4 regions of the Bradyrhizobium sp. 27S5 genome follow, and region 3 is predicted to be linked to each of the others. Evidence: predicted binding sites of a transcription regulator. Region 3 holds the regulator's gene; each other region holds the start of a gene.

Region 1 (5,297 bases), 860 kb from region 3:
CCGCCTCGAGCCGCTTGAGCAGCGGCGTCAGCGTGCCGGAATCCAGGAACAGGCGCTCGCCGAGGTGCTTCACCGGCACGTCGTCGCGCTCCCACAGCGCCAGCATCACGAGATACTGCGGATAGGTCAGCCCAAGCCGGTCGAGCAGCGGCTTGTAGACGCGGTTGAAGGCGTGCGCGGTCGAATAGACCGCAAAGCAGATCTGGTTATCGAGCCGCAGCGCCTGATCCGCCGCCGTTGGTTTCCTGACCATGATTCCCATCGAATCCATCTCGTTTCCGGGTCATTCTGGGCTCACAGGAGCCGGGATTCAATTGCGAACAATTAAATGTGAGGCCACATATTTTATATTGTGCGCAATCTAATTGCGTGCAATATACCGTTCGTCGAACACGAACTCAAGTCCACCGAAGTCCAAACCCAAGGGAGACCACCATGTCTGTGAACGTGCTCTACAAGACCAGCGCCAAGGCAACCGGCGGCCGCGACGGCCATGCGGCGACGCTCGACGGCGCGCTCGACGTCAAGCTCACCACCCCGAAGGAGCTCGGTGGCGGCGGCGGCGCCGGCAACAATCCGGAGCAGCTGTTCGCGGCCGGCTATGCGGCCTGCTTCATCGGCGCCATGAAGTTCGTGGCCTCGCAGGGCGGCCCGAAGGTTCCTGCCGACGCCTCGGTGACCTCGACGGTCGGTATCGGCCCGCGCTCTGCAGGCGGCTTCGGCCTCGCCGTCGAGCTCGCCGTCTCGCTGCCCGGCCTTCCCCGGGCCGAGGCCGAAGCGCTGGTCGAAAAGGCCCACCAGGTGTGCCCCTATTCCAACGCGACCCGCGGCAATGTCGACGTCAAGCTGAGCGTCGTCTAATTCGCCTTCCGCCAATGGTCCGCCACATCAGCGTGGCGGACCATTGCATTTGCAGGAGATCATTGCATTTCGAATGCCAGTTCGCTTGGCGAACGCAGGCGCGGCCCACTGCATGGGCCTGCGCGGACGGGAGCATTGCTGCCTCGCCCGAAGACCGTTAGCTCTGGGGCCTCGTTTTGAGTCCCAACTGAGCGAAGGTTGCTTCCATGAATACCCCAGCGGCTACGGGCGCGATGACCGGACTGCGCGTGATCGATCTGACGCGCGTGCTCGGCGGCCCGTATTGCACCCAGATCCTCGCCGACCACGGCGCCGACGTGATCAAGGTCGAGCCGCCCGCCGGCGATGAGGTGCGCGACTGGGGCCCTCCCTTCCACGAGGAAGACGCGGCCTATTTCGTCGGCATCAACCGCAACAAGCGCTCGATCGGCCTCGACCTCGCCTCCGAGGGCGGACGCGTGGTGCTGATGAAGATGCTCGAGACCGCCGACGTGCTGATCGAGAATTTCAAGCCGGGCACGCTCGACAGATGGGGCATCGGCAACGACGTGCTGCGCGCGAGGTTTCCGCGCCTCGTGCATTGCCGGATCTCCGGCTTCGGTGCCGACGGCCCGCGCGGCGGCAATCCGGGCTATGATGCGATCATCCAGGCGATGACCGGCATGATCGCGGCCACCGGCTCGCCGGAGAGCGGCCCGATGCGCATCGGCGTGCCGCTGGTCGACATCACCACCGGTCTCTATGCGGCGATCGGCATCCTGATGGCGCTGTCGGAGCGGCAGCGCTCCGGGCTCGGCCAGTTCATCGAGACGACGCTGTACGAGACCGGGCTTGCGATCATGCATCCGCACACCGCGAACTATTTCATGCACGGCAAGCCGCCGTCGCTCACCGGCAACGAGCATCCCAACCTCGTGCCCTACGCGATCTTCCCGACCAAGACCGACAACATCTTCATCGGCGTCGGCAATGACGGCACCTTCCGCAAGCTCGCCAAGGAAATCGGCAAGCCGGAGCTCGGCACCGATCCGCGCTTTGCCCGCAACAAGGACCGCATCGCCAACCGCGATGCGCTGCGGGCGGAGCTTGCCGCGGTGTTCCGCCAGCACGAGGCCGAGCCGCTGTGCAACCGGCTGCTCGCGGCCGGCCTGCCGGCAGGCCCGGTGCAGAAGATCGACCAGGCGCTGACCAACCCGCACACCATCCATCGCGGCGACGTCATCGAGAAGGATTGGTACAAGGGCGTCGCCTCGCCGATCCGCCTCGAACGCACCAAGCCGAGCCTGCGCCGCACGCCGCCGAAGTTCAGCCAGCACGCCGCGGAAGTGCTCGGCGAGTTCGGCTACTCCAAGGACGAGATCAACGGCCTGGTTGAGAAGGGCGTGGTCTGCGGTCCCCAGCGCAAGCGCTAAACCTCACGCCTGCTCTGCGGTGCAACGTCGCGTCCGGCGTTGCACCGCACGGACGCGGCCGCAATCTCCGCCTTTTTTACCGCTTCCCTTTGCTTCGGCTTCCCCCCTACCATGACTTTCGTTTATACGGTCATTTGAACGTCATCCGGCGCTGTTAACGCGCGCAACGAAAGATGGCGTTCCAACCGGGAGGGGTTTTGATGATCTTTCGACGACTCGGCGCTGCTGCGGCAGCCGCTGCCGCGCTTGCATTCGCGTCGCCAGCATTTGCGGTGACCGAGATTCAGTGGTGGCACGCGATGACCGGCGCCAACAACGACGTCATCGTCAAGCTGGCCAACGACTTCAACGCCGCGCAATCCGACTACAAGGTCATCCCGACCTACAAGGGCGGCTACGCCGACACCATGAACGCCGGCATCGCCGCCTTCCGCGCCGGCAACGCGCCGCATATCATGCAGGTGTTCGAGGTCGGCACCGCGACGATGATGGCCGCCACCGGCGCCGTCAAACCGGTCTACAAGCTGATGGCCGATGCCGGCGAGAAGTTCGATCCGAGCGTCTACCTGCCCGCGATCACCGGCTACTACTCGACCTCGAAGGGCGAGATGCTGTCATTCCCCTTCAACTCGTCGTCGACCGTGATGTGGGTCAATCTCGACGCGCTGAAGAAGGCCAACATCGCGGAGATTCCGAAGACCTGGCCGCAACTGTTCGATGACGCCAAGAAGCTGAAGGCGGCCGGCTACGCCACCTGCGGCTTCTCCGGCTCCTGGGTCACCTGGGTCAATCTCGAGCAGCTGTCGGCCTGGCACAACGTGCCGCTCGCCAGCAAGGCCAACGGCCTCGACGGCTTCGACACCGTGCTCGAATTCAACGGCCCGTTGCAGGTCAAGCACCTCGAGACTCTGGTCGAGTTGCAGAAGGACAAGATCTACGACTATGCCGGCCGCACCAACACCGGCGAAGGCCGCTTCACCTCGGGTGAGTGCCCGATCTACCTGACCTCGTCGGCCTTCTTCGGCAACGTCAAGGCGCAGGCCAAGTTCAACTTCACCGCGGCGCCGATGCCGTACTATCCCGACGTCAAGGGCGCGCCGCAGAACTCGATCATCGGCGGCGCCTCGCTCTGGGTCATGGGCGGCAAATCGGCCGAGGAATACAAGGGCGTGGCCAAGTTCCTGACCTTCCTCTCGGACACCGACCGCCAGATCTGGATCCACAAGGCCTCGGGCTATCTGCCGATCACCAAGGCAGCCTATGCCAAGGCCAAGGAAGAGGGCTTCTACAAGGACCAGCCCTATCTCGAGACCCCGCTGCTCGAGCTCACCAACAAGGAGCCGACCGAGAATTCCCGCGGTCTGCGCCTCGGCAACATGGTGCAGCTGCGCGACATGTGGTCGGAGGAGATCGAGCAGGCGCTGGCCGGCAAGAAGACCGCCAAGCAGGCGCTGGACGCCGCCGTCGAGCGCGGCAACCAGATGCTGCGGCAGTTTGAAAAGACCGCCGTCCGCTGACATGATGCCTTCGGCATGATCCGGAAAAGTGCGAAGCGGTTTTCCGGAAAGATCATGCCCAAACGACGAGCTAAAGCGCGACGATCTCGTCGCGCTTTAGGGCCATCCCCCGGCAGGCCGCGACCTCGCGGCCTGCCCTTTTTGCCGAGACCATGCAAAAGCAAGCGATTTTCCAATCAAAGCTGTTGCCTTACGCGCTGGTTGCTCCGCAACTCGCGATCGTCCTGATCTTTTTCTACTGGCCGGCCGTGCAGGCGGTGATCCAGTCCTTCCTGCTGCAGGACGCCTTCGGCCTGTCCACCAGCTTCGTTTGGTTCGAGAACTATCTCGAACTGTTCAAGGACCCGACCTATTTCGCGGCGATCGTCAGGACCTTCGTGTTCTCGTTCGCGATCGCGGTCTCCTCGCTGTCGTTCGCACTGCTGCTCGCGGTGATGGCCGACAGGCCGCTGCGCGGCTCGACGCTCTACCGCACGCTGCTGATCTGGCCCTACGCGGTGGCTCCGCCGGTGGTCGGCGTGCTCTGGGTGTTCATGCTGCACCCCTCGCTCGGGGTGCTGTCGCGCTATTTGCGCGGCATGGGCATCGACTGGAATCCGCTGCTCAACGGCGACCAGGCGGCGGCCCTGATCATCCTCGCCGCGGCCTGGAAGCAGATCTCCTACAATTTCCTGTTCTTCCTCGCCGGCCTGCAGAGCATCCCGAAGAGCGTGATCGAAGCCGCCGCGATCGACGGCGCCCGTCCGATGCGGCGGTTCTGGACCGTGATCTTCCCGCTGCTGTCGCCGACCATCTTCTTCCTCCTGGTCATCAACATCGTCTACGCCTTCTTCGACACTTTCGGCATCATCGACACCATGACCCGCGGCGGTCCGGGCAAGGCGACCGAGACGCTGGTCTACAAGGTCTATACCGACGGTCTGCTCGGCGGCAATCTCGGCTCCTCGGCGGCGCAGTCGGTCATCCTGATGGTCATCGTCGTCGTGCTGACCGGCATCCAGTTCCGCTTCGTCGAACGCAAGGTGACCTACTGATGGTCGAGGAGGAAGGCTTCCAGCGCTATCTGGCTCACGCCATCCTGTGGATCGGGATCGCGATCGTTGCCTTCCCGGTCTATCTCGCGATCGTCGCCTCGACCCAGGACAACGCGGTCATCGCCAACGGCCAGATGTCGCTGTTGCCGGGCGGCCACTTCCTCGAGACCTACTACCAGACGCTGTTTGTCGGCACGAGCGGCTCGACCCGCGAGCCGGTGCTCAACATGATGCTGAACTCGCTGATCATGGCGCTCCTGATCGCGGTCGGCAAAATCGCGATCTCGATCATCTCGGCCTACGCGATCGTGTATTTCCGATTTCCCTTCCGGATGGCGATCTTCTGGATCATCTTCATCACCCTGATGCTGCCCGTCGAGGTGCGCATCTACCCGACCTACAAGATCGTCGCCGATCTGCATCTGCTCGACAGCTATGCCGGCCTGTCGCTGCCGCTGATCGCCTCGGCCACC
Region 2 (5,297 bases), 2.8 Mb from region 3:
AGGTCGACGCCGTCACCGTCTATCCCGATGGCGCGAGCGTCACCCGCGTCATCACGCTGGACCTGCCCGCAGGTGACAACACGCTCATTGCCAACGACTTCCCGATGGGGCTCGATCCGTCCTCGCTGCGGGTCGAGGGCGAAGCGGGCGGCAGGCTGACGATCGGGGCGATCGACGCCCGGCCGCCGCGCCCGCTGCCGCCGGCCAACCTGCCCGAGATCGACAAGCGGATCGAGGGGCTCAGGGATCAGCGCGAGGATCTGCAGGGCATCATCGGCGCCGCGGAAGCGCGGCGCAAATTCGCCGAGCACTTCGCCGAGGCCGCACCGGTCGGCATCGGCGAGAAGGGCGAGGCGCGTCCGGTGAGCGAGTGGCGCACCGCATTCTCGGCGGTCGGGGATGAAGTCGCAACCGCCGACACCGCGATCCGCGACGCCACCCGCAAGCAGCGCGACATCGACCGCGAGATCGCCCGGCTTGAGGCCGATCGCGCCGCCAAGCCGCCGAGCAAGCTCGAGGTGCGGATCGAGCTTGCCTCCACCGCCGCGACCCGCGCGACGCTGCGGGTGACCTATGCGGTGCGCAACGCGCGCTGGACGCCGCTCTACGACGCCCGTCTCGACACCGGCGCCAAGGACCGCAAGCCGGCGATCGAACTGGTGCGCCGCGCCGAGATCACCCAGTCGACTGGCGAGGATTGGTCGAACGTGGCGCTCGTCGTCTCCACCGTGCGCGTCGCTCGCGGCGGCAACGCGCCCGACCTCAATTCGCTGATCGTGCAATATCCGCAGCCGCCGCGGCCGCTGGCATCGCGAAGCAGGGAGGACGGCGTGCAACAGCGCGCGGCGACCCTGGCACCCGCTCCGGCCGCGGACGCGCTCAAGGAATTCCGCTTTGGTGGGGGGACAACCTTTGGGGAACTGGAGGCGACCCCAGAGATCGGCGCGTTCCAGGCCACCTTCAAGATTCCCGGCCGCGTCAGTGTCGTCGCCAATGAGGGCGCCAAGAGCCTACGCATCTCCACGGCGACGATCACCCCCGATCTCGCGGTGCGCGCCGTCCCGGTGATCGATCCGACCGCGTTCCTGGAAGCGAGCTTCGTGCAGGCCGACGATGCGCCGCTACTGCCCGGACAGGTCGCGATCTATCGCGACGGCATCTTTGTCGGCCGCAGCCGGATGGCCACGGCCGCCAAGGACGAGACCGTGCGGCTCGGCTTCGGTGCCGACGACAAGGTCAAGATCGAGCGCACGGTGGTGAAGCGCAATGAAGGCTCCGCGGGCCTGATCGTGACGACCTCGAAGACCGACGAGCGCGCGTTCAAGACCACGGTGCGCAACGGCCACGACTTCCCGATCAAGGTCGCGATCCAGGATCAGCTCCCGGTCAGCGAGAACGACGATATCGTGGTCGAAATGCTGCCGTCGTCGACGCCTGCGACCACCACCAATCTGCGTGACAGGCGCGGCGTGTTGGAATGGGCGTTCGAGGCCAAGCCGGGTGATGTCAAAGACATCAACTTCGCCTGGCGGATGCGTTGGCCCAAGGACAAGGGCGTCGTGATGGTGCCGGCGGGCTAGAGGTGTCATGCCCCGCCTTGAGCGGGGCATCCAGTACGCCGCGGCTTATCCGTTGAATTCGACTGCCTCTGGAATACTGGGTCGCCCGGTCGAGCCGGGCGACGACACGGTTGTTTGCGGCGAGAGCAATCCCCTCACTTCGCCTTCAGGAAATCGCCGACTTCGAGCAGCACGAACTCGTCGTCGTCGGCCTTGTTCGGGTCGCGGCTCGAGGAGAACGGCAGATTGTTGTCGTTGCCGACGATGATGTGGGTCTCGTCGACCCGGTCGACATTCTCGATGGTGAAGAACGGGAAGGTGTAGGCGCCATCGTTGAGCGGCTTCTTCGCCTTCTTGTTCGGATCGCGGATCTTCATCAGATCGATATAGGCGATCTTGCGCACCGGCTTGCCAACATTGGCGTCGGAGAGCTCGATCTTGTAGACGCGCTTGAACTTGGCAAGATCCGGGAAGCAGTTCTCGCCGCGCTGGCCTTGCGGGCAGGCCTTGTCGGCGGTGCCTTCGCCATTGTCGCGCTCGATCACGAGACCCTGGGTCGGGTCGATCATGTTGAAGTCGCCGATCGCATTGCCGTTCTGCTCGAACACATATTGCCAGTAACGTCCGGTGAACTTCTCCGCGGCGACGTCGAATTCCAGGATGCGCGAGGCTTCCTTGCCGTCGACCTTCTCCCAGTCCTTCTTGTCGGCATCCCATAGCGGTCCCTCGAGCAGGCCGTAGAGGAACTTGCCGTCCTTGGACGAGGCAAAGCCCTCATAGCCCTTGGAGCGGCGCAGATTGACGTTGGTGTAGCTCGCACCGGGCGCGCCCGGCGACTGCACCGCCCAATGGTCAGGCGAACGCACCGGCTTGCCGTCGGCGACGGTCTCGAACACGGCAAGGATCTTGCCGGTCTTGTCGGCCTTCAGGATATAGGGTCCGAATTCGTCGCCGATCCAGAACGTGTCGTTGACGATCTGGAAGCCTTCGGTATCGAAGTCTGCGCCGGTCAGATAACGCTTGGCGGTGTCCTCATGCACGATGCGGAACGGCACCTTCTTGTCGGGATCGTGCAGGAACACGGTCTCCTGGCGCTCCATCTTGCCGCTGGCCCAGTCGATCTTGTGCCGGTTCAGGTACAGCATCGAGTCCGCCGAGTTGTAGCGCGAGCCCATGCCGTTGTCGGTGATCACCCAGAACGAGCCGTCCGCCATCACCTTGATGCCGGAATGGCCCTGCAGCGGCTGGCCCTTGAACGGCAGCGACACGCCGGTCGGCCGCTCATAGGACTTGCCCATCACGGTGCCTATCGCGTCGACCCGCTTGCCGGTGGTGTACTTGCCCGAGGTCTTCAGATCATCAGGGGCATCGGCGGGCGCGTCGATGAAGCTCTCCGCCGGCATCACGGCGTGTCCCGCCAGCGTCGCCGGGAATTCGCCCTCGCTCTGCGCGAACGCGGATGTGGCGAGCAGGACGGTGGCGACAGAGCAAAGCAATGACAGGCGCATGGTTGGTCTCCCAAGGAAAGATACGAAGGAACAAACGATGCGGTGTTCTCGGAGGCGCCTGTTACAGGCGCCTGACAGTTTTGTGAATCGCCGGCGTTGCCCCGGGATAAGCCTTGCGGCGTTACGTCGCCTTGCCCGCCGGCCGCATCGTCTGCGGCAGCAGGAACGGCACGCCGTTTGCGGTGTAGTCGATCGCAACGTCGATCTCGAAGATCTTGCGCAGCGTCTCGGTCTGCATCGCGGCGGCGCGGTCGCCGTCGACGGCAAGCCGGCCGCGGTGCAGCAGCAGGATGCGGTCGGCGAACCGCATCGCGAGGTTGAGGTCGTGCAGGATCGCGATCACGGCGGTGCCGCGCCCGGCGCGCAGCCGCGCGGTCTCGACGAGGTCGATCTGATGCCGCAGATCGAGGCTCGAGGTCGGCTCGTCGAGCAGCAACAATCCGGGCCCATGCAGCGCCTCGCCGCAGGTGAGCTGCACCAGCACGCGGGCAAAATGCGCGCGCTGCTGCTCGCCGCCGGACAGCGTCGGCAATTGCCTGGAACGGAAATGCGCCAACCCGACCTCGTCCAGCGCTGCTTCGACGAGGTTGCGCGCCGCCGCGCGCGGGCTTTCGCCGGCGCCCATGCTGACGATTTCCTCGACCGTGAACGGGAAGGTGACGTTGACATGTTGCGACAGCATCGCGCGGTGTTGCGCCAGCTCGCGCGGCCCGTAGCCGTGCAGGTCACGCTGCTTGAGCCTGATCGAACCGCGGAACGGACGGAGGTCGCCGGAGAGCATCCGCAAGAGCGTTGATTTGCCGGCGCCGTTGGGACCGACGATCGCGACCATTTCGCCGGCGCCGATCTGCAGGGAGACTGCATCGACCAAGGTCGTGCCACCGACCGTCATCGACACCGATTGTGCTTCGAGCAGCGCGCTCATAGCGACACCAGCCCACGCTGGCGCAGCAGCATGGCGAGGAAGAACGGCGCGCCGATCGCCGCGGTCAGGATGCCGATCGGCATTTCCACAGGTGCCACGATGGTGCGCGCCACCGTATCGGCACCGACCAGGAGGATGGCACCGAGCAATGCGGAGGCCGGCAGCAGCAGCCGGTGCGCGGGCCCGATCACCAGCCGCAGCAGATGTGGCACCACAATGCCGACAAAGCCGACCACGCCGCAGACCGAGACCGCAACGCCGGTCATCGCCGACACCAGCACGATCGAGATCCGCTTGAGACGTTCGACATCGACGCCGCTGTGGAATGCCTCGGCCTCGCCGAGCACCAGCCCGTCGAGCCCGCGCGCGATCGCGAGGCAGGCGATCAGCGCAATAGCCAGCACCGGCGCCAGCGCCGTGAGCTTGGTCCAGGTCGCACCGCTCAGCGAGCCGAGCAGCCAGAAGGTGATGTCGCGGAGCTGGCGGTCGTCGGCGACGAACACCAACAGGCCGATGCCGGCATTGGCGATCGCGGCAATCGCGAGCCCGGCCAGCAGGAAGATCGCAATCGACGTCCGGCCGCCGCGGCTGGCGATGCCATAGAGCACGATGGTCGTGAGCAGCGAGCCGGCAAAGGCCGCGATCGGCAGCAACTGATGCTGCAGGAAGCGCAGGCTCTCGCCGAGATGGCTGTCGGTGAACACGATCGCCGCCGCTGCGGCAAACGCGCCGCCGGAGGAGACGCCAACCAGCGCGGGATCGGCGAGGGGATTGCGGAACAGGCCCTGCATGGTCGCGCCGGAGACCGCGAGCAGGGCGCCGACCATCGCGGCGGCCGCGATCCGCGGGACGCGGATCGACCACACCACGAGCTGGTCGCGCGCGAGCAGCGGATTGGCGGTGCCGTCGGCCCACAGGCCGAGCGCGGCCGGAAGCCGCGCCAGCGGAATGCCGGCAGCGCCGACCGTCAGCGCAACCAGCGCGGTCGCTGTGAGCGCCGCAAGCAGGCAGAAGAGAGTGAGTGTGGCCGCCGGCCGCAGCGACATGCCGGCGCGCTGTTGCTTGGCGCGCGCGCGGCGCTCGGCCAGCACGCTCATTGCCGGCAATTCGCGGTCAGCGCTGCCGGCTTGAAGTTGTCGGCCTCCGGCGCCAGCGCCGGATAAAGCTTGACCGAGAGGTCGCGTGCCGCGGCCGCGGTTCGCGGTCCGAAGCCGAGCAGATAAAGCCCTTCCATCGAGATGAAGGCCTTGTTGGCGGCGACCGGCGTCAGCTCGAAGCCCGGATGCGCAAACACCGCGTCAGCAG
Region 3 (5,297 bases):
CTTCGCGCCGGGCACCACGATCTCGGCCGCGATCGCCTCCGAATTCGCCGAGAGCGACGGCCTGCACCAGTCCGGCCTGATCCTGCTCGGCTTGCTGCTGTTCGTGCTGACCTTCTTCGTGCTCGCCGGCGCGCGATTGATGCTGATGCGGCTTGAAACGAAGGCGGGGAAGTAGCGCCATGAACCCGATCTACAAATCCCGCCGCCGCAGCGACATCGTCATCCGCGCACTCTGCGTCGGCGCGGCGCTGTTCGGCGTCACCTGGCTGGCGCTGATCCTGTTCACGCTGCTCTACAACGGCCTCGCCGGCCTCAGCGTGCAGCTGTTCACCCAGAACACGCCGCCGCCCGGCTCGACCGAAGGCGGTCTGCTCAACGCCATCGTCGGCTCGGTCATCATGACCGTGATCGGCGTCGGCATCGGTGCGCCGCTCGGCCTGTTCGCCGGCACCTACCTCGCCGAATACGGCAAGAACGACAAGCTCACCTCGGTGATCCGCTTCATCAACGACATCCTGCTCAGCGCGCCCTCGATCATCATCGGCCTGTTCATCTATGGTGCGGTCGTGGTGCCGATGCGCGGCTTCTCGGCGATCGCAGGCGCGCTCGCGCTCGCTGTGATCGTGATCCCGGTCGTGCTGCGCACCACCGAGGACATGCTGCTGCTGGTGCCCAATCCGCTGCGCGAGGCGGCCTCCGCGCTCGGCCTGCCGCGCTCGCTGGTGATCAAGCGGATCGCTTATCGTGCAGCGCGATCCGGCTTGATCACCGGCGTGCTGCTGGCGACCGCCCGCGTCGCCGGCGAAACCGCGCCGCTGCTGTTCACCGCGCTGTCGAACCAGTTCTTCAGCTGGGATTTGACCAAGACCATGGCCAACCTGCCGGTGACCATCAACAACTTCGTGCAGAGCCCCTACGCCTACTGGAAAGAGCTGGCGTGGAGCGGTGCGCTGCTCATCACATTCACTGTGCTCGCGCTGAACATCGGCGCGCGCATCCTTGGTGCCGAAAGGGCCGCAAAATGACCGAGCTTTCCGTCTCCACGACTGCCGCGAGCCACGTTCCCCAGGTGCCGCTGCCGGAAGCGCCGCCGAAAGTCACGGTGCGCAACCTCAACTTCTATTACGGCGAGCACCACGCGCTGAAGAACATCAACCTGACGCTCGGCACCAACCGCGTCACGGCGTTCATCGGCCCGTCCGGCTGCGGCAAGTCGACCCTGCTGCGCATCTTCAACCGGATGTATGACCTCTATCCAGGCCAGCGCGCGGTCGGCCAGCTGATGCTGGACCAGACCAACATTCTCGATCCCAAGCTCGACCTCAATCTGCTGCGTGCGCGGGTCGGCATGGTGTTCCAGAAGCCGACGCCGTTCCCGATGACGATCTACGAGAACATCGCCTTCGGCATCCGCCTCTACGAGAAGATCTCGAAGTCCGAGATGGACGACCGGGTCGAGAAGGCGCTGCGCGGCGGCGCGCTGTGGAACGAGGTCAAGGACAAGCTGAACGCCTCCGGCCTGTCGCTCTCCGGCGGCCAGCAGCAGCGGCTGTGCATCGCGCGCACCGTGGCGGTGCGTCCCGAGGTGATCCTGTTCGACGAGCCGTGCTCGGCGCTCGACCCGATCTCGACCGCCAAGGTCGAGGAGCTGATCCAGGAGCTCTCCGAGGACTACACGATCGCGATCGTCACCCACAACATGCAGCAGGCGGCGCGCGTCTCCGACAAGACCGCCTTCATGTATCTCGGCGAGCTGATCGAGTTCGACGACACCAACAAGATTTTCACCTCGCCGAGCGATCGACGCACGCAGGACTACATCACCGGCCGGTTCGGCTGAGGAGACAAGCGATGGCTTCTGAACATACCGCCAAGGCATTCGACAGCGACCTGCAGGAGTTGACCCGCCTGGTCGCCGAGATGGGCGGCCTCGTCGAGCGCATGATCACCGAGTCGGTCGACGCGCTGATCCGCCGCGACGTCGCGCTGGGCAAGCGCGTGGTCGCCGCCGACATCGAGATCGACAATCTGCAGCGCGTCATCGAAGAGCGCGCGGTGCTGACGATCGCCCGCCGCCAGCCGATGGCGATCGACCTGCGCGAGATCGTCAGCGCGATGCGCGTCGCGACCGACCTCGAGCGGATCGGCGACCTCGCCAAGAACATGGGCAAGCGCGTCGCCGCGCTGGAGAGCGATTTCCAGCCGCTGAAGTTGATCCGCGGCCTCGAGCACATGACCGACCTCGTACTGTCTCAGGTCAAGTCGGTGCTCGACGCCTATGCGGCGCACGATCTGCCGGCGGCGATGAACGTCTGGAAGGGCGACGAGGAGGTCGATGCGATCTGCACCTCGCTGTTCCGCGAGCTGCTCACCTACATGATGGAGGATCCGCGCAACATCTCGTTCTGCATCCATCTGATGTTCTGCGCCAAGAACATCGAGCGGATCGGCGACCACGCCACCAACATCGCCGAGACCGTGTTCTACATGATCGAGGGCCAGCAGATCACCGACAAGCGTCCGAAGGGCGATATGACCAATTTCGCCACCACGGTGCCGGGCAACTAGGGCATGATCCGCATCGGCGGAACCGGATTGTCGTCGCGACAAACCGTTTCCACGGGGAATATGCTCAGGGGTTGAGTGTTTCGGTTTGCGTTTGGGCAACGGATCACCACAGAGAAAGAACTTAGACCGATGAGCGCACGCATTCTGGTAGTCGAAGACGAGGAAGCGCTGACGACGCTGTTGCGCTACAACCTCGATGCGGAAGGCTACGACGTCGAAACGGTGGGACGCGGCGACGACGCCGACACCAGGTTGAAGGAGCGCATCCCCGACCTCGTGGTACTCGATTGGATGCTGCCGGGCCTGTCCGGCATCGAGCTGTGCCGCCGTCTGCGGGCGCGGCCCGAGACCAAGCAGCTTCCGATCATCATGCTGACCGCGCGCGGCGAGGAGAGTGAGCGCGTGCGCGGGCTTGCCACCGGCGCCGACGATTACATCGTCAAGCCGTTCTCGGTGCCCGAGCTGCTCGCGCGGGTGAAGGGCCTGCTGCGCCGTGCGAGCCCGGAGCGGCTTGCCACCGTGCTGACCTATGGCGATATCGAACTCGACCGCGAGAAGCGCCGCGTGGCGCGCTCCGGCCGCCCGATCGATCTCGGGCCGACCGAATATCGTCTGCTCGAATTCTTCCTCGAGCATCCCGGCCGGGTGTTCAGCCGCGAGCAGCTGCTCGACAGCGTCTGGGGCCGCGACATCTATATCGACGAGCGCACCGTCGACGTGCATATCGGCCGCCTGCGCAAGTTGCTCAATCCGGGCCGCGAGCAGGATCCGATCCGCACCGTGCGCGGCGCCGGCTACGCGCTCGACGACCGCTTCGCGAAGGCCGAGCCGCAGCCGTAAGGCCGCGCGGCATTCACAAGCCGCAACACGGCGTCGTCCCGGCGAAAGCCGGGACCCATACGCCGCGGCCGGCGCAATGGGCAAGTGGCCAGACAGCTTTCTAACAACACCCATTCGTGGTTATGGGTCCCGGCCTGCGCCGGGACGACGCCGGTGATGCATCCGGGCGACGAGCCACAAAAAAATCCCCGCTTTCACGGGGATTTCTTTTTCAGTCCTACGCCAGTGTCCCGAGTGCTCACTTGATCTGCGGTTTCGCCGACGGCCGGCGGCGATCGCCGGCGGGCTGGTAGGCGACGCGCGAATGGTGCGCGCAATAGGGCAGGCCGCCGAGCGCCTTGCCGCCGCAGAAGAAGAATTCCGGGCTCGAGGGATCGCCGACCGGCCAGTGGCAGGTGGCTTCATTCAGCTCGAGCAGCGACAGCCGCTGGCTCATCGGCACAACGTTGTCGTAGGAGATCGGATCGGGCTCCATCTCGACCTCGAAGGCGTGCGCCAGCGCGGTGTTACCGCGCGAGACCGGACGCGCCACCCGCATCATGTGCTGGGCGGGGCGGGCCTTGCGCTGCCGCGGTGCCGCCGTGGAGGGGGCCTTGGCGCGGCCGGAGAGGCCGAGCCGATGCACTTTGCCGATCACGGCGTTTCGCGTCACATTGCCAAGTTCCGCGGCGATCTGGCTGGCCGAGAGGCCAGACTCCCAGAGCTTCTTCAGCTGCTCGACGCGATCGTCGGACCAGGTCAATACAGTCATCGCATTCTTCCTTTCGCATCGCGCCGGCCAGTCATTGGAGCGGCGCTGCGAGCCAAATCCGGGTCAAAATCCCAGCGGCCAGAATCCCTTAGCCCTCGCCGGGCGCGGTCTTGCGCCCGAACGTTTACGTGAGACACGAAGGCTACTTAGAGGGTCCAGTACTGCCGCACGAGATGTCGTACCCGACAGGCCAAACGCTACAATATGGCGTGACTCTGGCGCAAGAGTCCGCGGCCGTGCGTCCACATGTTCCCACAAAGTTAAGCACTGCAATGAGGCTTTTCCACCGCACCGGAATGCTCCGGATTGCGCTCGTTCCGCATCGCAGGAAGGCCGGCAAAGGCCGGCTTCTGGCGATTGACACCTACTGGCCGCAGCATAGAATGCCTGTACGTGCCGCCCGCAAAGGCGGCCGTTTTGTTTTCCGAAGCTGGCCGTTGCTGCACTGGCGTCAAGCCGCCCGGCAATTGTCGGCTTCAAACCGGCAGTGAACGCCATGACCAACAGCGCCTCGTCGCATCTGCTCCCCGTCTTCGCCCGGGTCGATCTCGGCTTCGAGCGCGGTGAGGGCGCCTGGCTGATCGCAACCAACGGCGACCGCTATCTCGATTTCACCTCGGGCGTTGCGGTGAACGCGCTCGGGCATGCGCATCCGCATCTGGTCAAGGCGCTGCAGGAACAGGCGACCAAGCTCTGGCACATGTCGAACCTGTTCAAGAGCCCGGACGGCGAGGCGCTGGCCGCCCGGCTGTGCGAGCAGAGCTTTGCCGACTTCGTGTTCTTCTGCAATTCCGGCGCAGAGGCGATGGAAGGCGTGATCAAGCTGGTCCGCCACTATCACTTCTCCAAGGGCCATCCCGAGCGCTACCGCATCATCACCTTCGAAGGTGCCTTCCATGGCCGCACGCTGGGTACGCTGGCCGCGACCGGCTCGCCAAAATATCTCGAGGGTTTTGGCCCGCCGATGGACGGCTTCGACCAGGTGCCGCACGGCGACATCGAGGCGGTGAAGAAGGCGATCGGCCCGCATACCGCCGGCATCCTGATCGAGCCGGTGCAGGGCGAGGGCGGCGTGCGCTCGGCGCCGCAGGCGTTCTTCAAGGCGCTGCGCGCGCTGTGCGACGAGCATGGCCTGCTG
Region 4 (5,297 bases), 3.3 Mb from region 3:
TCGCCGAGATCGTCGAGAACGCCGACATGAAGCCGGTCGAGGGCATCCGCTCCACCGGCGCGAGCTGGCTGTCCTGCATGCGCTTTGCCGTCCTGCCCCAGGTGTCGGCGGGCTATGCCAGCTACGCGCTGCTGCGCTTCGAGATCAACGTCCGCGAAGCCTCGGTGATGGGCTTTGTCGGGGCCGGCGGCATCGGCCAGGAGCTCGTGGTCGCGATCCGCAAGTTCTACTATTCCGACGTCAGCGCCATCCTGGTCACCATCATCATCACCGTCTTCATCATCGACATCTCGACCGGCTGGCTGCGCGGCCGGCTGTTCGGCAAGGAGACGCGGCGATGAGCCAGCTGCCGAAGCCGGACACCGGCGCGCTGCGCACCAAATATCCCGACGCATTCAACCGGCCCGCCGCGGCGCGGCTGGCGTTGCCGGCCATGATCGTGGCGGCGTTTGCGGTCTTTGTGTACGGCCTGGTCGATCTCGACTTCTCGCCGTCCAGGCTGATCGCGGGCCTCAGCCAGCTCGGTTGGATCACCATGCTGATGATCCCGCCGAATCCCGGCGCGTCGTTCTCGCTCTACATGCAGGCGCTCGGCGAGACGCTGTCGATCGCGCTGCTCGGCACCACGCTTGCGGCGGTGCTGGCGCTGCCGGTCAGCCTGCTGGCGGCGCGCAACATCATCCCCTCGAACCTGATCCGTTTCCCGGTGCGCCGCTTCCTGGATTCGATCCGCGGCGTCGACACGCTGATCTGGGCGCTGGTCTGGATCAATGTCGTCGGACTCGGCCCGTTTGCCGGCGTGCTCGCGATCATGGTCTCCGACTTCGGTGCGTTCGGAAAGCTGTTCTCCGAGGCGATCGAGGCGGCTGACCGCAAGCAGGTCGAGGGTATCCGCGCCTCCGGCGGCAATAGCTTGCATGAAATCCGCTTCGGCCTGTTGCCGCAGGTGCTGCCCGTGATCGCCGGCCAAGTGCTCTATTTCATCGAGTCGAACACGCGTTCGGCCACCATCATCGGCATCGTCGGCGCCGGCGGCATCGGGCTACAACTCGCCGAGCAGATCCGGGTGCTGGAATGGCAGAAGGTGTCGTTCCTGATCCTGATGATCCTGATCGCAGTCGCGGCGATCGACTTCATCTCGAGCAAGCTACGCTTTGCGATTATTGGTCAAAGGGCGGTGGCCTAGCTCGCCGCGCGCTCAATCATCCTTCTCCCCTTGTGGGAGAAGGTGGCGTAGGCGGCCTTTGGCCGCCGTCTTCTAGAAGGACGCCGATGCCTTGGCATCGGCTACGGCGCCGGATGAGGGGTATCTCTCAGCGAAATCAGAAGCCGATGTGTTCGCGGAGAGATACCCCTCACCCGGATCGCATCTGGCGATGCGATCCGACCTCTCCCACAAGGGGAGAGGTGCACCGCCAGTGTGGCGGCACATTCAACCGTTCTCGACCAGAAACTCCACGCGCTCGGCGGCGAAGCGCGAGCGTTTGGTCACCAGCGGCTGGTCCAGCATATCGACGTCGGTTGCGTCGACTACCAGCACCGGCCGTCCCAGCGGCAGATCGAGTCGCGCGGCATCAGTGGCATCGGCGATTGCCGCGGTGATCCGGGTCGAGGCGCGGTGGTAATCCCTGACGCCGTAATGCCCGAGCAGCTTCGTCATCGAGTGCACGTTGGCGAACACGCTGCCGGCATCGGGAAACCGCTCGGCCGACAGCCATGTGGTGGAGACGCAGATCGGCGTCCGGTCGGCGAGGCGCACCGCTTCGATCCGGATCAGCCGCGCACCGATCTTCAGGCCGAGCTCACGCGCGATCTCGCGGTTGGCGATATCCTCGCCGGCCTCGATCAGCTGGCCGCGCGGTTCGTGGCCGCCGGCGCCGACGATCTCCGAAAATCTTGTGCGTGAGCGCAGGGGATAGGCGAGGCGCTGGGCCTCGACATAGGTGCCGCTGCCGCGCTCGGCGCGCACCAGGCCGCGCTCGGCCAATGCGGCGAGCGCCCGCCGCACGGTGTGGCGGTTGACCCGGTAAGTCTCGGCGATCTCCATCTCGCCGGGCAGCTTTTCGCCCGCGGCAAAGCGGCCGTCAGCGATGCCGCGCTCGATGCCGTCGGCGACCTGCCGCCACAAGGCGACGCCGGAACTTTCCTGCATGCTCATGGCGCGGTGATACCAGAAATCGTCGGTTTGTCACGAAGCAGTCATGGCGCTCGGCTATCAAGTTGTCTAGTATCATAGACAACTTGATGCAAGCAAGGTTGCCCATGAGTTCGACCGGACCAAACAGCAAACAGGCCCAGCGCAAGGCCGCGATGACGGTGCTGGCGCACGCCGCCGCTGCCGAGATCGCAGGCCGGCTCGCGGCGATCGCGGTGCCCGCGCATGAGAACCTGCGCGAGCCGGAGAACGGCCTTGTGATGCTGCGCGGGCGGATCGGCGGCGACGGCGCGCCGTTCAATCTCGGCGAGGCGACGGTGTCGCGCGCGGCGGTGCGGCTTGCGACCGGCGAGGTCGGCTTCGGCTACACGCTCGGCCGCGATGCGCAGAAGGCGCAGATGATCGCGCTGTGTGACGCCATGGTGCAGTCGACGGAGTTGTCCGGCGAGGTGGAGGCGAAGGTGATCGCGCCGCTGCGTGCGGTCATGAACGCCGAACGCGCCCGCAAGGCCGCCGAGACCGCGGCGACGCGGGTCGATTTCTACACGATGGTGCGCGGTGAGGGGTGATGCAATGACGACGATTGCCGAAATGCCCGCAGGCTTTGCCGACAAGGTGCTGTCGGCGCAATCAACCTTCCGTTCCGTGATGGAGGCGATGGCGCGTCCGGGCAGCGTGCAGCGCGTTGCGGCGAGCGCAGGCACGCCCGCCGGCATGATGCGCGGCGCGGCTGCGATCGCGCTGACGCTGTTCGATCACGACACGCCGATCTGGCTCGACGCGGCGATGTCGGCGGCGCCGGATGTCGCCCGCTGGCTGAAGTTTCACGCCAGCGCGCCGGTTGTCACGGACTCCTCGATCGCGAGCTTCGCGCTGATCGGCGATGCCGCGAATCTGCCGGCGCTCGAGCGTTTCGCGTTCGGCAGCAGCGAATATCCGGATCGTTCGACCACGCTGATCCTGCAGGTCGACAGCCTGACGCAGGGCCCGGCCTTCGAGCTGAAGGGGCCCGGCATCGACGGCAGCGCGCTGTTGCAGGCGATGATCAGGCCGAGCGACCTGTTTGAGCGGCTGTCGATCAACGAGGTCCTGTTCCCGCGCGGCATCGATGTCGCGCTGGTCCATGAAGATGCCATTGTCGCGATCCCGCGCACCACGCGGCTGATCGCAAGCGGAGTGTGAGCGATGTATGTAGCGGTCAAGGGAGGCGAGCGCGCCATCGAGAACGCCCATCGCCTGCTCGCGCATGAGCGGCGCGGCGATCGCGACGTGCCCGAGGTGACGCTGGCGCAGATATCCGAACAGCTCGCGCTCGGCGTCGATCGGGTGATGACCGAGGGTTCGCTTTACGACCGCGAGCTCGCGGCGCTGGCGATCAAGCAGGCGCGCGGCGACATGATCGAAGCGATCTTCCTGGTCCGTGCGTTCCGCGCCACGCTGCCGCGTTTCGGTGCCACCGAGCCGGTCAACACCGGCGAGATGCTGGTGCGGCGGCGCATCTCCTCGACCTTCAAGGACGTTCCGGGCGGCCAGATCCTCGGCCCGACCTTCGACTACACCCATCGCCTGCTCGACCCGCAGCTTGCGGAAGGCTTTGTGCCGGAGCAACCGGCGACGTCGGAAGCCTCGCAGGCGGCAACGCCGCGGGTCACCGACATTCTCGGCCGCGACGGCCTGATCGAGTCTTCGCCGCAGGCCGAGGCCGACGCGCCGGTCGGCGACCTCACGCGCGAGCCGTTGAGCTTTCCGGCCGATCGCGATCTGCGGCTGCAGAATCTCGCGCGCGGCGACGAGGGTTTCCTGCTCGCGCTCGGCTACTCGACGCAGCGCGGCTACGGCCGCAACCATCCCTTCGCCGGCGAGATCCGCTTTGGCGAGGTCGAGGTCGAGTTCTCAGCCGAGGACGTCGGCTTTGCCGTGCCGCTGGGTTCGATCGCATTGACCGAATGCCAGATGGTCAACCAGTTCAAGGGCTCGACCACCGAGGCGCCGTGCTTCACCCGCGGCTATGGGCTGGCCTTCGGCCAGAGCGAACGCAAGACCATGTCGATGGCGCTGGTCGACCGCGCGCTGCGCGCGCGCGAGTTCGGCGAGGAAGCCGCTGCACCGGCGCAGGACGAGGAGTTCGTGATGTCGCACTCCGACAACGTGCAGTCGACCGGCTTCGTCGAGCATCTCAAGCTGCCGCATTATGTCGACTTCCAGTCCGAGCTCGGCCTGCTGCGCAAGCTGCGGCAAGAATTCGCCGAGGCCAATCAAGAGACGGCACTGCAGGAGGCCGCGGAATGAACGCGCCGACGTACAACTTTGCCTATCTCGACGAGCAGACCAAGCGGATGATCCGCCGCGCGATCCTGAAGGCGATCGCGATCCCCGGCTATCAGGTGCCGTTCGCGAGCCGCGAGATGCCGATGCCCTATGGCTGGGGCACCGGCGGCGTGCAGGTGACGGCCGCGATCCTCGGTCCCGACGACGTGCTGAAGGTGATCGACCAGGGCTCGGACGACACCACCAACGCGATCTCGATCCGCAAATTCTTCGGCAAGACCGCGGGCGTCGCGACCACGACCTCGACGACGGATGCGACCGTGATCCAGACCCGGCACCGCATCCCCGAAGCGTCGCTGCACGCCGGACAGGTGCTGGTCTATCAGGTGCCGATCCCCGAGCCGCTGCGTTTCCTCGAGCCGCGCGAGACCGAGACGCGGCGGATGCACGCGCTTGCCGAATACGGGCTGATGCATGTCAAGCTGTACGAGGACATCGCGCGCTTCGGGCACATCGCGACCGCCTACGCCTATCCGGTGAAGGTGAACGCGCGCTATGTGATGGACCCGTCGCCGACCCCGAAATTCGACAATCCGAAGATGGACAATTGCGCGGCGCTGCAGCTGTTCGGCGCCGGCCGCGAGAAGCGCATCTACGCGATCCCGCCCTACACCACGGTGGTCTCGCTGGATTTCGAGGATCACCCGTTCACGCGCTACCGCTTCAATGCGCCCTGCGCGCTGTGCGGCGCCGACTCCTCCTATCTCGACGAGATCGTCACCGACGACAAGGGCGGGCGGATGTTCGTCTGCTCCGACACCGACTTCTGCGAGCAGCGCCAGGCGGCCGGCCATCACGGCACCGAGAGCGCAGC

The links. Region 3 encodes PhoB, which activates phosphate uptake and scavenging genes when phosphate is short. Its sites were predicted from a motif close to TGTCATNNANCTGTCAT; they were not measured.
Region 1: ugpB (sn-glycerol-3-phosphate ABC transporter substrate-binding protein UgpB) is a predicted target of PhoB. The motif match lies at 2,402-2,418, and genes of this name have one in related genera.
Region 2: WDM24_RS08275 (esterase-like activity of phytase family protein) is a predicted target of PhoB. The motif match lies at 3,128-3,144, and genes of this name have one in related genera.
Region 4: phnF (phosphonate metabolism transcriptional regulator PhnF) is a predicted target of PhoB. The motif match lies at 2,187-2,203, and genes of this name have one in related genera.

Annotation. Positions count from the first base shown of each region.
Region 1 covers NZ_CP147714.1:8,952,549-8,957,845, forward strand. The annotation lists gene WDM24_RS42005 (MarR family winged helix-turn-helix transcriptional regulator) at 1-253, opposite strand, end outside; gene WDM24_RS42010 (organic hydroperoxide resistance protein) at 436-861, shown strand; gene WDM24_RS42015 (CaiB/BaiF CoA-transferase family protein) at 1,068-2,273, shown strand; gene ugpB (sn-glycerol-3-phosphate ABC transporter substrate-binding protein UgpB) at 2,474-3,790, shown strand; gene ugpA (sn-glycerol-3-phosphate ABC transporter permease UgpA) at 3,943-4,824, shown strand; gene ugpE (sn-glycerol-3-phosphate ABC transporter permease UgpE) at 4,824-5,297, shown strand, end outside.
Region 2 covers NZ_CP147714.1:1,736,669-1,741,965, forward strand. The annotation lists gene WDM24_RS08270 (mucoidy inhibitor MuiA family protein) at 1-1,580, shown strand, start outside; gene WDM24_RS08275 (esterase-like activity of phytase family protein) at 1,715-3,067, opposite strand; gene WDM24_RS08280 (heme ABC transporter ATP-binding protein) at 3,189-3,992, opposite strand; gene WDM24_RS08285 (iron ABC transporter permease) at 3,989-5,089, opposite strand; gene WDM24_RS08290 (heme/hemin ABC transporter substrate-binding protein) at 5,086-5,297, opposite strand, start outside.
Region 3 covers NZ_CP147714.1:8,091,658-8,096,954, reverse strand. The annotation lists gene pstC (phosphate ABC transporter permease subunit PstC) at 1-175, shown strand, start outside; gene pstA (phosphate ABC transporter permease PstA) at 180-1,025, shown strand; gene pstB (phosphate ABC transporter ATP-binding protein PstB) at 1,022-1,840, shown strand; gene phoU (phosphate signaling complex protein PhoU) at 1,852-2,568, shown strand; gene phoB (phosphate regulon transcriptional regulator PhoB) at 2,698-3,408, shown strand; gene WDM24_RS38115 (GcrA family cell cycle regulator) at 3,647-4,159, opposite strand; gene WDM24_RS38110 (aspartate aminotransferase family protein) at 4,656-5,297, shown strand, end outside.
Region 4 covers NZ_CP147714.1:2,281,141-2,286,437, forward strand. The annotation lists gene phnE (phosphonate ABC transporter, permease protein PhnE) at 1-341, shown strand, start outside; gene phnE (phosphonate ABC transporter, permease protein PhnE) at 338-1,186, shown strand; gene phnF (phosphonate metabolism transcriptional regulator PhnF) at 1,433-2,158, opposite strand; gene phnG (phosphonate C-P lyase system protein PhnG) at 2,263-2,724, shown strand; gene phnH (phosphonate C-P lyase system protein PhnH) at 2,729-3,337, shown strand; gene WDM24_RS10855 (carbon-phosphorus lyase complex subunit PhnI) at 3,341-4,444, shown strand; gene WDM24_RS10860 (alpha-D-ribose 1-methylphosphonate 5-phosphate C-P-lyase PhnJ) at 4,441-5,297, shown strand, end outside.